Regions from separate parts of the Bacillus sp. JZ109 genome, predicted to be linked through region 2. Evidence: riboswitches for the same ligand, from Rfam matches in the RefSeq annotation. Region 2 holds a riboswitch; the other holds the start of a gene.
The links. Region 2 has a riboswitch for S-adenosylmethionine ahead of metE (5-methyltetrahydropteroyltriglutamate--homocysteine S-methyltransferase). Riboswitches for the same ligand answer to the same signal wherever they lie in the genome.
Positions count from the first base shown of each region.

Region 1: linked by a shared signal. The riboswitch ahead of M1D94_RS12905 (phosphoadenylyl-sulfate reductase) and the one ahead of metE (5-methyltetrahydropteroyltriglutamate--homocysteine S-methyltransferase) in region 2 are both predicted to bind S-adenosylmethionine.

Region 1 is NZ_CP096388.1:2,447,669-2,454,264, forward strand. It holds gene cobA (uroporphyrinogen-III C-methyltransferase) at 1-584, opposite strand, end outside; gene cysC (adenylyl-sulfate kinase) at 683-1,276, opposite strand; gene sat (sulfate adenylyltransferase) at 1,289-2,437, opposite strand; gene cysP (sulfate permease) at 2,486-3,550, opposite strand; gene M1D94_RS12905 (phosphoadenylyl-sulfate reductase) at 3,562-4,263, opposite strand; SAM riboswitch class I at 4,428-4,533, opposite strand; gene pyrE (orotate phosphoribosyltransferase) at 4,678-5,310, opposite strand; gene pyrF (orotidine-5'-phosphate decarboxylase) at 5,307-6,026, opposite strand; gene M1D94_RS12920 (dihydroorotate dehydrogenase) at 5,995-6,596, opposite strand, start outside.
Region 2 is NZ_CP096388.1:2,690,959-2,697,554, forward strand. It holds gene M1D94_RS14125 (ABC transporter ATP-binding protein) at 1-727, shown strand, start outside; gene thiX (HMP/thiamine ABC transporter permease ThiX) at 702-1,466, shown strand; gene rsbRB (RsbT co-antagonist RsbRB) at 1,497-2,330, opposite strand; gene isp (serine protease Isp) at 2,553-3,512, shown strand; SAM riboswitch class I at 3,644-3,799, shown strand; gene metE (5-methyltetrahydropteroyltriglutamate--homocysteine S-methyltransferase) at 3,927-6,215, shown strand; gene guaD (guanine deaminase) at 6,388-6,596, shown strand, end outside.

The DNA.
Region 1 (6,596 bases), 240 kb from region 2:
AAGGCTGCCGGCGTAGAACCGTCCCGGCCATTTTCAAGGAGTTTTCTCTCAATCTGCTGCACGTTTTTGATACCCATATAGATGACAAGTGTATCAATTCCTGTAGCCAGCGCTTTCCACTTTTCCTCAAAATCTTCTTCTTTTTTATAGTGACCCGTTACAAAAGCGACGTTAGAGCCCGCCTCCCGATGAGTAACAGGAATCCCGGCATAAGCGGCTGCCGCGATTCCAGACGTAATGCCGGGGATGATTTCAAACGGAATTCCGTTTTCAGAGAGGCATTCCGCTTCTTCTCCCCCCCTGCCGAACACAAAAGGGTCTCCGCCTTTCAGCCTGACAACGGTTTTCCCTTTTTGCGCATACTTTACAAGAAACCGATTGATGGTTTCCTGCTTCATCGTATGAAAATCCGGAAGCTTCCCGCAGTAGATCAGGTCTGCTTGCTCTTTGGCATATTGTAAAATCTCTTTATTTACTAATCTGTCGTATAAGATGACATCAGCTTTTTCAATGGCTTTCAGCGCTTTAATTGTCAGCAGATCAGGGTCACCGGGACCCGCTCCTACAATATATACTTTCCCCATCGTATTTCCCCCGATCTATTCGAGTTCTTCCAGAGCATTCGCTGTGATGATGTTCTCGCTTGCATTCCGGCACCTGAGAAGAACGCAGCAGATCATATTCAGCTCAATTTTTGTTTAACAAACTCGATCAGCTGATTTTTACACGCTTCACGGTCATGCTGTCCTGAATCAAGAACGAGCTCTGGAGCTTCCGGTTCTTCATAAGGTGAATCAATTCCTGTAAAGAACGGAATCTCTCCGTTTCTTGCTTTTTTGTAAAGCCCTTTCGGATCTCTTTGTTCACAAATATCAAGGTCGCATTTAATGTAGACTTCATTAAATTCGCCCGCTTCCACAAGCTCGCGAACCTGTTGTCTGTCCTCGCGGAAAGGAGAGATAAAAGCAGTAATCACAATGGTTCCCTGCTGAACAAAAAGCTTCGCCACCTCTCCGATCCGGCGGATGTTTTCTTTTCGGTCTTCATCAGAAAAACCAAGATCCTTATTTAGGCCGTGACGGATATTATCCCCGTCCAGCACAATCACTTGGTAGCCTTGCTCAAACAATTCTCTCGCAGCGGCGTTGGCAATGGTTGATTTGCCTGAGCCGCTTAACCCTGTCAGCCAGAGAATGGAGCTTTTATGCTTGTTTTTTTGCTGATACTCTTCTTTTGTGATAGAGGCTTCATGCCATACAATATCGCGATTTGTCACTGCCAGTCCTCCTTAAGATACGCCTACTTCTTCTTTTTTCTTCATCCCTTTGATTAACACTTCTACGACTTCTTTTCGACTGAATTCAGCAGGGGGCAGCACACCGTCTCTCAGCATGCCTCTTACCTTAGTGCCTGATAAAATGACGTGATGCTCTCTGCCATGAGGGCATGTTTTCGCTGTTCCCATATTTCCGCATTTTTTACAGAAGAAGCTGTGCTCAAATTTCAGCGGTGTAATTCCGAGTTCTTCAGGTTTAAATGTGTCAAACAGTTCCTGTGCTTCGTATGTTCCGTAATAGTCGCCTACACCTGCATGATCACGGCCGACGATGAAATGTGTGCAGCCGTAGTTCTTTCTGACAAGCGCGTGGAAAATTGCTTCTCTCGGGCCTGCATAACGCATCGCCGCTAAAAAGACACCAAGGAAAACGCGATCTTTCGGGTAATAATGATCAAGAAGCACTTGGTAGCTTTCCATCCGTACATCAGCTGGAATGTCATCAGATTTTGTTTCACCTACTAACGGATTCAAGAACAAGCCGTCTACTGTTTCAAGAGCCGTTTTTTGAATGTATTCATGCGCTCTGTGAACAGGGTTTCTTGTTTGGAAACCGACAATGGTTTCCCAGCCTTTTTCCGCAAACTGGCGTCTCGTTTCTGACGGTTCAAATGTAAATTCAGGGAACTGTTTTGAAGCTTTTTTAATCAACGTAATCGGCCCGCCGACATATGTATTGCCGCGGCTGAACAACTTTTTAACACCCGGATGCTCCTGTTCATCTGTTTTGTACACATTGACAGCTTCTTTTTGTTTGTCAGGCACGTACAGGTCTTCGATTTGGATAACGCCGTATGTTTCTCCTTCATACGTTAACTTTACCTTTTCACCAAGTGACAGTTCCGCTGCTTTTTGCGCATCGACCGGAAGCGTGATCGGAAGAGACCAGACAACGCCGGAAGAAAGACGCATGTTTTCGACTACAGATACGTAATCTTTTTCATTAAAGAAACCTTCAATCGGGCTGTATGCACCGATACCGATCAATTCCAAATCCGCGAAAGAAATTAAATCAAGTTCAATTTCTTTTTGGATGCCGCTCACATCATATGATTCATCTACTCTGTTTACTAATGTTCCTCCGTGTGGTGCTAAGCTCATAATATCCATCTCCTCCTAGTTAACTTATAAAATTACTCAGATTAATGATCAGATTCCCCCGCCTTGTTCGTGGACTGAGCGTCTCTCTTTACGAATGGCCTTTGTCAGGCTGACGGCACCCCCCGCCGCTAAAAGCACACTTACCATGATAAAGATCGAATAATAATCTGCTTTTAAAAACAAGGATACAAGCAGATAAGAAATCGATAAAGATAAAAACGGCGATACGATCCATACCTTCAGCATCGTTTGAACAACTTGTTTATGGAACACGTTCGGCCCGTTTTTTGCCATGCCTATTCCGATAATAGACGATGACGTGACTTGCGCCAAGGGCACCGGCATCCCAAATACAGAACTGATGATCACCAGTCCCGCTCCTGTACCGGATAAGAGAATGCCTTCTCCTTTGGAGAATCTTGTAATTTTCTTCCCGTTTGTTTCTAACACACGCCGGCCTAATAACAGTGCGCCAAGAGCAACAAAAGCTCCTCCATACAAGGTTCCTTTTCCGACATCAAGCACACCGGCAGCTACTAACGGGCCAACAGCATTCGCCACGTTATTCATGCCTGCAGAGAATGCTTCGAAAAATCCGGCAACTAACAAAACAATACCGAGGATTTTTTGCTTTTTAGAAGATTTTACTTCAATCTTAAAATAACGAAACAGCTTAGATACGAAATAGGTGAAGCCGAAAGCGAACAGCGGGACAAAAACCCAAAATGACACAATGATCAGAAGATTGTTCACAAACAATACTTTATAAGCCACTCCCACGCCGACAACCGCGCCGACTGTTACTTCACTTGTCGACAAAGGAATGCCGAGCAGATTAGCAGTAAAGAGCGACAGGGCAGCAGCTCCAATAATGATGCAAACAATCGTCAGTGTAATCGTCTGCTCAGGAATAATGCCGGAGCTGATTGTTTTTACAACCTCGCCTCCGCCAATGACCGCCCCGGCAAAGACACCGACTGCGCATAGGATCAAAGCGTAGGTTTTCTTTTTGATGGCTCCGGAGCCGTAAGCAACCCCCATCGAAGCTGCAGCGCCGCTTGCACCAATATTCATCGCGAAAAACAAGCTAAATAAAATAGCGGCTAATTCCATTTTGCAGCTCCTTATTCATGCAGTCCGCATTCTGTTTTCGCCATACCATTCCATCTGCCTGAGCGCAAATCCTCTGCTGTAAAAGCGGGAGCAGTGCAAGGCGCACAGCCAATACTTGGATATCCTTGGTCATGAAGCGGATTGTAGTCCAGTTCATTCCGGGATGTGTATCTCCAAATGTCTTTCCAAGTCCAATGGATAAGCGGGCAAACTTTTACTGACTTGAATTTTTCATCTTTGTTTAAGAAATTCGTATTGGCACGGCTTGGCCCTTGATCACGACGCAGGCCGGAAAGCCAGGCTGGATGTCCTGAAAGCGCCTCTCTTAAAGGAACGACCTTTCTAAGATAGCAGCACTGATTCGGCTCTCTTTCCCACAGTTTGTCACCATGTTCTTCGGCTTGTTCCTCAAGGGTGAGGTCTGGTTTTTTCAGGATGATATTAAGACCCGGATAACGCTCTTTCACTCGTTCAATTGTTTCATAGGTTTCTTTAAAATGAAGTCCTGTATCAAGAAACACAATCTCTGCGTCTTTTTTCACTTTATAAATTAAGTCAATCAGAACGATTCCCTCAATTCCGAAACTGCAGGCATAAACAAGCTGATTGCCGTAATGGCCGTATGCCCATTTTAAAACTGACAGCGCTCCTTTGTAAGGATCGTCTTCCGGAAATGTAATCGTTGGTTCTTCCCAATTATCGTACGTTAACATTTCTTCTTTCCTCCTTTCGGAGACAAACAAACAGTAGCTTTCTGCCGGTTGTCTTTTCCCAATTGTAATGTGATTCGCGGCTGCTGATATCACAGACAGCCTTTTTTCCTCTTAAAATAAAAAACTTTCAATCCGGCGGAAAGAAAGACAGGAACAGCATGCAGCCCTTATCTTTCAAAATGGAATTCATTTTGCTGGAAGTAGCACCTTACAAACTATGCAGGTTGCCGGGCTTCATAGGTCCAGTCCCTCAGCCGCTCTTGATAAGTTTTTAGATTTGTAGTAAATTTTAGCACAATTCTAACATAAGTCAACCCGACTTTTTTTATAGGATTAATAAAAAAACAGGCCCCACAGCCTGTTTTCAAGTACAGCAAGGCTTTGAAGCCTCTTTACATCATTTGAATTTATTTTTTATTTTTTAAACCAATCTTTTGACTCGGGATTTCGTTTCCATGTTTGCAGCTTTTTTAGATCATCTGAATGAATATTTCCGTTTTCAAGCGCGACCTCTGTGAGCGTATCATAATCAGTTAATGAGTAGTATGGCAGTTCTGCCTTTGCGAAGGCTTCCTCCGCTTTAGGAAGTCCGTACGTAAAGATTGAGACGACACCAAGCACTTCACAGCCGGCCGCTTGTAAAGCTGCACAAGCTTCAAGCACGCTGCCTCCTGTGGAGATTAAGTCTTCAATGACGACTGTTTTTTGCCCTTCTTGCACAGCTCCCTCAATCTGATTGCCTTTACCGTGCGCCTTCGGCTTGCTCCTCACATAACACATCGGAAGATTCAAACGGTCAGCCGCAAGAGCAGCATGAGGAATACCCGCGGTTGCTGTTCCCGCAATCATTTCAGCTTCGGGAAAATGCTCTTTGACAAGCTTGCTGATGCCTGAGGCGACATCATTTCTGACCTCTGGGAAAGATAGCGTAAGGCGGTTGTCACAGTAGATTGGAGATAAAATGCCGCTTGCCCATGTGAACGGCTCGTTCGGGCGTAAAAATACAGCTTGGATGTCTAATAGATGTTTTGCGATGATTTGTTTCAAGATTTAATTCCCTCCCATTCAAGTCTGACAGCCTTATAGGCTTTTACCGGGTCTTCCGCTTTTGTAATCGAGCGTCCTACTACAATCGCTGATGAACCTTTCTCTCTTGCAATAGCAGGCGTCGCTACGCGGACTTGGTCATTCGCAGCGTCCTCAGACATTCTGATCCCCGGAGTGACCGTCAGAAATGAAGGCGACACCGCTTGATAAATGGCTTTTGCTTCATGAACAGAGCAGACCACTCCATCCAGTCCGCTCTCTTCCGCCTGTTTGCTGTAGTGCACAACCGTATCAATCAGAGATTTTTCGATTAGCAGTTCATCTTTCATGATTTGTTCAGATGTGCTTGTCAGCTGGGTTACCGCGATCAGTGACGGACGTTTTTTTCCAGCCGGCGTACCTTCTTCTAAGCCTTCGAGAGCTGCCTGCATCATTTTTTTGCCCCCGGCAGCATGAACATTGACGAGATCTACTCCGAGACTGGCAAGGCGCTTCATCGCTTTGTTTACAGTAGTCGGGATGTCATGAAGCTTTAGATCTAAAAACAGCTCGCAGTTTCTTTCTTTTAATTGTTTCACGATCGATGGCCCTTCTTGATAAAAAAGCTCCATTCCAACCTTTACAAATAACGGTTCTTGCTGAAAAGGAGCTAAGAACGCGAGTGTTTCTTCAGCTGATGCAAAATCAAGCGCGATGATGGGCAGGTTGTTTTTCATGATTCCAGCTCCTTCCGATGCATTCTTCAATTGATTGATAGCCGTATTGGCGCAAAACAGATGGGAGCTGTTCAATAATCTCTGGACATGCAAAAGGATTCACAAAGTTTGCTGTTCCGACAGCGACTGCGCTTGCTCCCGCGAGAAGAAATTCCAGGGCATCTTCAGCCGTTTGCACGCCTCCCATTCCGATAATCGGGATATTGACCATCTGGCTGACTTCATACACCATGCGAATGGCAACCGGCTTCACAGCAGGACCCGAAAGTCCCCCTGTTTTATTCGCTAATATCGGTTTGCCGGTTTTTAAATCGAGTCTCATGCCAATTAGTGTGTTGATCATCGTAAGACCGTCCGCTCCCGCTTCCTCGATCGCTAATGCAATTTCTGTGATATTGGCCACGTTCGGAGAAAGCTTCACATAAACGGGTACATTCGAAACCTCTTTCACCGCTTTTGTCAAATCGGCAGCCATTTCAGGATTCGTGCCAAAAGCGATTCCGCCTGTTTTCACATTCGGGCAGGAAATATTCAATTCAAGAGCATGAACATTAGGCGCTTTGCTGATAT
Region 2 (6,596 bases):
GCAGGCGATTTTCAAAGACATCAGCTTTTCGTTGCGTGAAGGCTCTTTAACGGCGCTTGTCGGTCCGAACGGAACTGGAAAATCGACGCTCCTATCAGTTCTGGCTCGTCTCATGAAACCGCAAAGCGGCAAAATCCTTCTCTATGATCAGCCGCTGCAGAAATATAAAGAAAAAGAATTGCGTAAACGGATGGGATTTGTTTTTCAAAACCCCGAGCATCAATTCGTCACCGATACGGTGTATGACGAGCTTCTGTTCGGCCAGAAAGCAAATGCTGAAACTGAGAAAAAAGCGCAACATCTGCTGCAGCGTTTTGGTCTTGCGCATTTGGCTGATCATCATCCGTTTGCGATCAGCCAAGGGCAAAAACGGCGACTGAGCGTTGCTACTATGCTCATGCATGACGTAAAGGTTTTATTATTAGACGAACCAACCTTTGGCCAGGACGCCCGCACAGCGGCTGAATGCATGGAAATGATTCAACGTATCAAGGCAGAGGGAACTGCTGTCCTTATGATTACACACGATATGGAGCTAGTCTCTTCGTATGCTGACAGCGTGCTTGTGCTTCACGATACAGGCCTGGCCTTTGACGGATCTCCAGCGCAGTTGTTTTCTCAAGAAACAGGGCTTGTTCAAAAAGCAAAGCTCACCCTTCCCCTTCTATATGAATGGATGGCATTTCAAGAGGAGGTGCGTGATGAAGCAGCCGTTACATCTCATTAATCCGACTGTGAAAGCGGCGGCGGTTTTTTGTTGTGTCGTCATGCTGTCGTTTATTTACAACCCTTACACTCCGGCATGTTTTTATATCATCATCGTTGCGGGCGTTTTACTGGCGGCCGGAATCCCATTGAAAAAATGGTTGTTGTTTACGGTTCCGTTTTTGATTTTAGCATTCGGGTGCGTGTGGACAGCCGCAGTTTTTGGAAAGGTGCCGACAACACCGGATAATTTTTTGTTTCAAGCAGGCCCTATCTCCATTAACAGCGATAATTTGTCTGTCGGCATCTCTCTCGGGTTTCGTATTTTATGCTTTTCCGCCTTATCGATGATGTTTGTTTTTACAACCGATCCGATTTTATTTATGCTGAGCCTTGTCCAGCAGTGCAGGCTCTCACCAAAGCTCGCGTACGGTGTCATTGCAGGCTTTCGCTTTCTTCCGCTGTTAAAGGATGAGGTCCAGCTGATTCAGCAGGCTCATAAAATCAGAGGAGGAGCGGCGGAGAGCGGCATCATGAATAAAATCAGTGCGTTAAAACGATATACCATACCGCTATTGGCAAGCGCCATCAGAAAAGCGGAACGGACAGCGCTTGCGATGGAATCGAAAGGATTTACAGGAAGCAGAAACCGGACATACTACAGGACATTGAGCGTGAACCGGCGCGACTGGGTGTTCTTTTGCCTCGTCCTCTTATTATTCGCGGGATCCTTTCTCGTATCTTTATGTTTCGCATCATAAAAAATCCGCTATCACAGATAGCGGATTTTTTTATTGATGATAGTTTAATGCTTGGGCAAGGTTGGTTTTAATGGTAATATTCGAAAAGTCAATCCCCAGCTGTACAGCAGTTTGCGCAATTTCAGGCCTGATTCCTGACAGGGTTGACCGGACACCGATCAGATTAAGCGCCTCAATCAATTTAAAGATCTGGTGCGCCACCATCGTATCCACCACAACAACACCTGACAGATCGATTAACAGATGCTCCACACGTCTTTTCGCACAAGCTTGAAGCGTGTTTTCCAGAATAAACTTCGCCCGTTCGGTATCAATGTCACCGACAAGCGGCAGCAGAGCTGTTGATTTGCTCAGGGTAATGACAGGTGAGCTTAGTTCCAATATCATTTCTCTTTGGGCGTTTAATTGCTGCTTGGCATTCATTTCAGCGTGATCAACGAATGTATAAATGGTGAAATCAAATACTTTTACAATCAAATCTGCCCATTTTTGCTTCTCTCCCGGTTCAAACGCTGATTCATTTTCTTCTGCGAACTTCTCAAAATACTTCGTATATAATCTCCTGTTTCTCATAAACTCCCGAATGACATACTGAACCGGTGTGTCGAGATGTTTTTGATCGTTGGTCAGCTCAATGACCCACTCTTGAAACTCTTCGAGAAATTGTTTTTCCGGTAAAACATACATGTAATTCAGATGCCGGTAAAACTCTCTGTCCTGCTCTTTCAATTCTTCCGTTACTGTTGCATTATGTAGGGCGTAAAGCGAATTCGGATCACTTTCCTCCATCGTTTCAATCCATTCCTCGGCCATTTGTTCCACATGCTCTGAAAAAAATGCATATAATTTTTCATTCAGTTTCATGACACTGCTCCTTTCCCCAACACTATTATAACTTGACTTACAGTTGAATCCCAGTCATACATGTTGAAGCCATCCAATATTTTGAAGATTACTAATTCTTTGGTGTGTATCCTATTTTTTCAAAATGCTTCAAATGGCTCTGTCCGAGCGCTTGCTTTTTTCATATAATATGAGGCAACACCCTTGAATCCACTTGCAAGCATAAAAAAGGAGGGCTTTTTTATGAATGGTGAAATCCGCTTGATCCCGTATGTGACGAATGAGCAGATCATGGATGTAAACGAGCTTCCTGAGGGCATTAAAGTGATTAAGGCGCCAGAAATGTGGGCAAAAGGGGTAAAAGGCAAAAATATTAAAGTTGCTGTATTAGACACGGGCTGCGACACAAGCCACCCTGATTTAAAAAATCAAATCATCGGCGGAAAGAACTTCACGGATGACGACGGCGGCAAGGAAGATGCGATTTCCGACTACAACGGACACGGCACACACGTCGCCGGAACAATTGCAGCTAATGATTCAAACGGAGGCATTGCCGGAGTCGCGCCTGAGGCAAGCCTATTGATTGTGAAGGTTCTTGGCGGCGAGAACGGCAGCGGACAATACGAATGGATAATTAACGGCATCAACTACGCGGTGGAACAGAAAGTCGACATCATCTCAATGTCCCTTGGAGGGCCAAGCGATGTGCCAGAGCTAAAAGAAGCAGTGAAAAACGCAGTGAAAAACGGAGTGCTTGTCGTTTGTGCAGCGGGAAATGAAGGTGACGGCGACGAACGCACAGAAGAGCTTTCCTACCCCGCAGCTTATAATGAAGTGATTGCAGTTGGATCTGTTTCTGTAGCGCGAGAATTATCAGAATTTTCTAACGCAAATAAAGAGATTGACCTTGTGGCACCAGGAGAAAACATCTTATCCACCCTTCCCAACAAGAAGTACGGTAAGCTGACCGGCACTTCAATGGCTGCCCCTCATGTCAGCGGTGCGCTTGCTTTAATCAAAAGCTATGAAGAAGAATCATTTCAAAGAAAGCTTTCTGAATCTGAGGTTTTCGCACAGCTAATCCGCAGGACACTTCCTCTTGATATTGCAAAAACGCTGGCAGGCAATGGCTTCCTGTATTTAACAGCTCCTGATGAGCTCGCAGAAAAAGCAGAGCAATCACATTTGTTGACCCTATAAGATTATTTTTCTTATATAATATACACCACATCATGTAAATAAATATTTCAATTCTATGTTGACAATGAATTTGAATTACTGTTAAGATTACCAACAAATGATTCAACTTTTCAAAAAATTAATAACATTTTCTCTTATCGAGAGTTGGGCGAGGGATTGGCCTTTTGACCCCAACAGCAACCGACCGTAATACCATTGTGAAATGGGGCGCACTGCTTTTCGCGCCGAGACTGATGTCTCATAAGGCACGGTGCTAATTCCATCAGATTGTGTCTGAGAGATGAGAGAGGCAGTGTTTTACGTAGAAAAGCCTCTTTCTCTCATGGGAAAGAGGCTTTTTGTTGTGAGAAAACCTCTTAGCAGCCTGTATCCGCGGGTTAAAGAGAGTGTTTTACATATAAAGGAGGAGAAACAATGACAACCATCAAAACATCGAATTTAGGATTTCCGAGAATCGGACTGAACCGGGAATGGAAAAAAGCACTTGAAGCGTATTGGAAAGGCAGTACTGATAAAGATACGTTTTTGAAGCAAATCGACGAACTATTTTTATCAGCAGTAAAAACACAAATTGACCAGCAGATTGATGTTGTGCCTGTTTCTGATTTCACACAGTATGACCATGTACTCGACACAGCAGTCAGCTTCAACTGGATCCCAAAACGTTTCAGACATTTGACTGACGCTACCGATACATACTTCGCTATCGCCCGCGGAATCAAAGACGCCGTATCTAGTGAAATGACAAAATGGTTTAATACAAATTACCATTACATCGTTCCGGAATATGACGAGAGCATTGAGTTCCGTCTGATAAGAAACAAACAACTCGAAGATTATCGCCGGATCAAACAGGAATACGGTGTGGAAACAAAGCCTGTGATTGTCGGCCCTTATACGTTCGTTACGCTTGCTAAAGGCTATGAACCGTCTGAAGCAAAAGCGATCCAAAAACGCCTTGTGCCATTATATGTACAGCTATTGAAAGAGCTTGAAGAAGAAGGCGTAAAATGGGTTCAAATCGATGAGCCGGCGCTCGTTACCGCCTCTAGTGAAGATGTCCGCGGTGCAAAAGAATTATTTGAAAGCATTACAAGTGAGCTTTCATCCTTGAATGTGCTTTTGCAGACGTATTTTGATTCTGTTGATGCTTATGAAGAGCTGATCTCTTACCCGGTTCAGGGTATTGGCCTTGATTTCGTTCACGACAAAGGCAGAAACCTGGAACAGCTTAAAACACATGGCTTTCCGACAGACAAAGTGCTGGCAGCCGGTGTTATCGACGGACGCAACATTTGGAAAGCGGACCTTGAAGAGCGTCTCGATGCCGTTCTTGATATTCTCAGCATTGCAAAAGTTGATGAACTGTGGATTCAGCCTTCCAGCAGCCTGCTGCATGTTCCGGTAGCGAAACACCCTGATGAGCATTTGGAAAAAGACCTATTGAACGGATTATCCTACGCAAAAGAAAAGCTGGCCGAGCTGACAGCTTTGAAAGAAGGCTTAGTATCAGGAAAAGCGGCGATCAGCGAAGAGATTCAGCAGGCTAAGGCTGATATCCAGGCGCTTAAACAGTTTGCAACAGGCGCCAATTCTGAACAAAAGAAAGAGCTTGAGCAATTAACTGATAAAGACTTCAAGCGCCCGATTCCGTTTGAAGAACGTTTAGCCCTGCAAAATGAATCTCTCGGCCTTCCGCTTTTGCCGACGACAACGATCGGCAGCTTCCCGCAGTCTGCTGAAGTGCGGAGCGCACGCCAAAAATGGCGGAAAGCTGAGTGGTCCGATGAACAGTATCAAAACTTTATCAATGCGGAAACAAAAAGATGGATTGATATTCAGGAAGAATTGGAGCTTGATGTCCTTGTTCACGGCGAATTTGAACGGACAGACATGGTCGAATACTTCGGTGAAAAGCTGGCCGGTTTCGCCTTCACTAAATATGCCTGGGTTCAATCATACGGCTCACGCTGTGTCCGCCCGCCAGTCATTTACGGAGATGTTGAATTTATTGAACCGATGACAGTGAAAGACACAGTCTACGCACAGTCATTGACTTCCAAGCATGTAAAAGGAATGCTGACGGGCCCGGTTACAATCTTAAACTGGTCTTTCCCTCGAAACGACATCTCGAGGAAAGAAATCGCCTTCCAAATCGGGCTTGCCCTTCGCAAAGAAGTTAAAGCGCTTGAAGACGCAGGCATTCAAATCATTCAAGTCGATGAACCAGCGCTGCGTGAAGGCCTTCCATTGAAAACCCGCGATTGGGATGAGTATTTGACTTGGGCGGCAGAAGCTTTCAGATTAACCACTTCTTCCGTGAAAAACGAGACACAAATTCATACACATATGTGCTACAGCAACTTCGAAGATATCGTTGATACAATCAATGATCTTGATGCCGATGTGATTACAATCGAACATAGCAGAAGCCACGGAGGATTTTTAGATTACTTAAAAAACCACCCGTATTTGAAAGGGCTTGGCCTTGGTGTATATGACATTCACAGCCCTCGTGTGCCGTCAACTGAAGAAATGTACAATATTATCGTTGATGCGCTTGCCGTCTGTCCGACTGACCGCTTCTGGGTAAATCCAGACTGCGGATTGAAAACAAGACAGCAGGAAGAAACGGTTGCAGCATTGAAAAACATGGTTGAAGCTGCAAAACAGGCAAGAGCACAGCAGACACAGCTAGTATAATTTGAAAAAACCATCTGCATTTGGCAGATGGTTTTTTTCTATAATACAGCCACAATAGTTTCTTATTTTAGCAAATCCCCCAATTACTTTGTTTATTTTGCACTTTTTTAAGAATGTTCTTTGCATTCTTTTCGGCTATACTAATAACACTCTATTGACAGGAGGGATTGGGATGAATCATGAAACGTTCTTAAAACGGGCTGTCACTCTCGCATGTGAAGGAGTGAATGCAGGAATCGGCGGGCCTTTTGGAGCCGTTATCGTGAAAGACGGAGCCATTATTGCAGAGGGACAGAACAACGTCACAACAAGCAATGATCCGACTGCCCACGCGGAAGTCACAGCTATTCGAAAAGCCTGTAAGGTGCTAGGAGCATACCA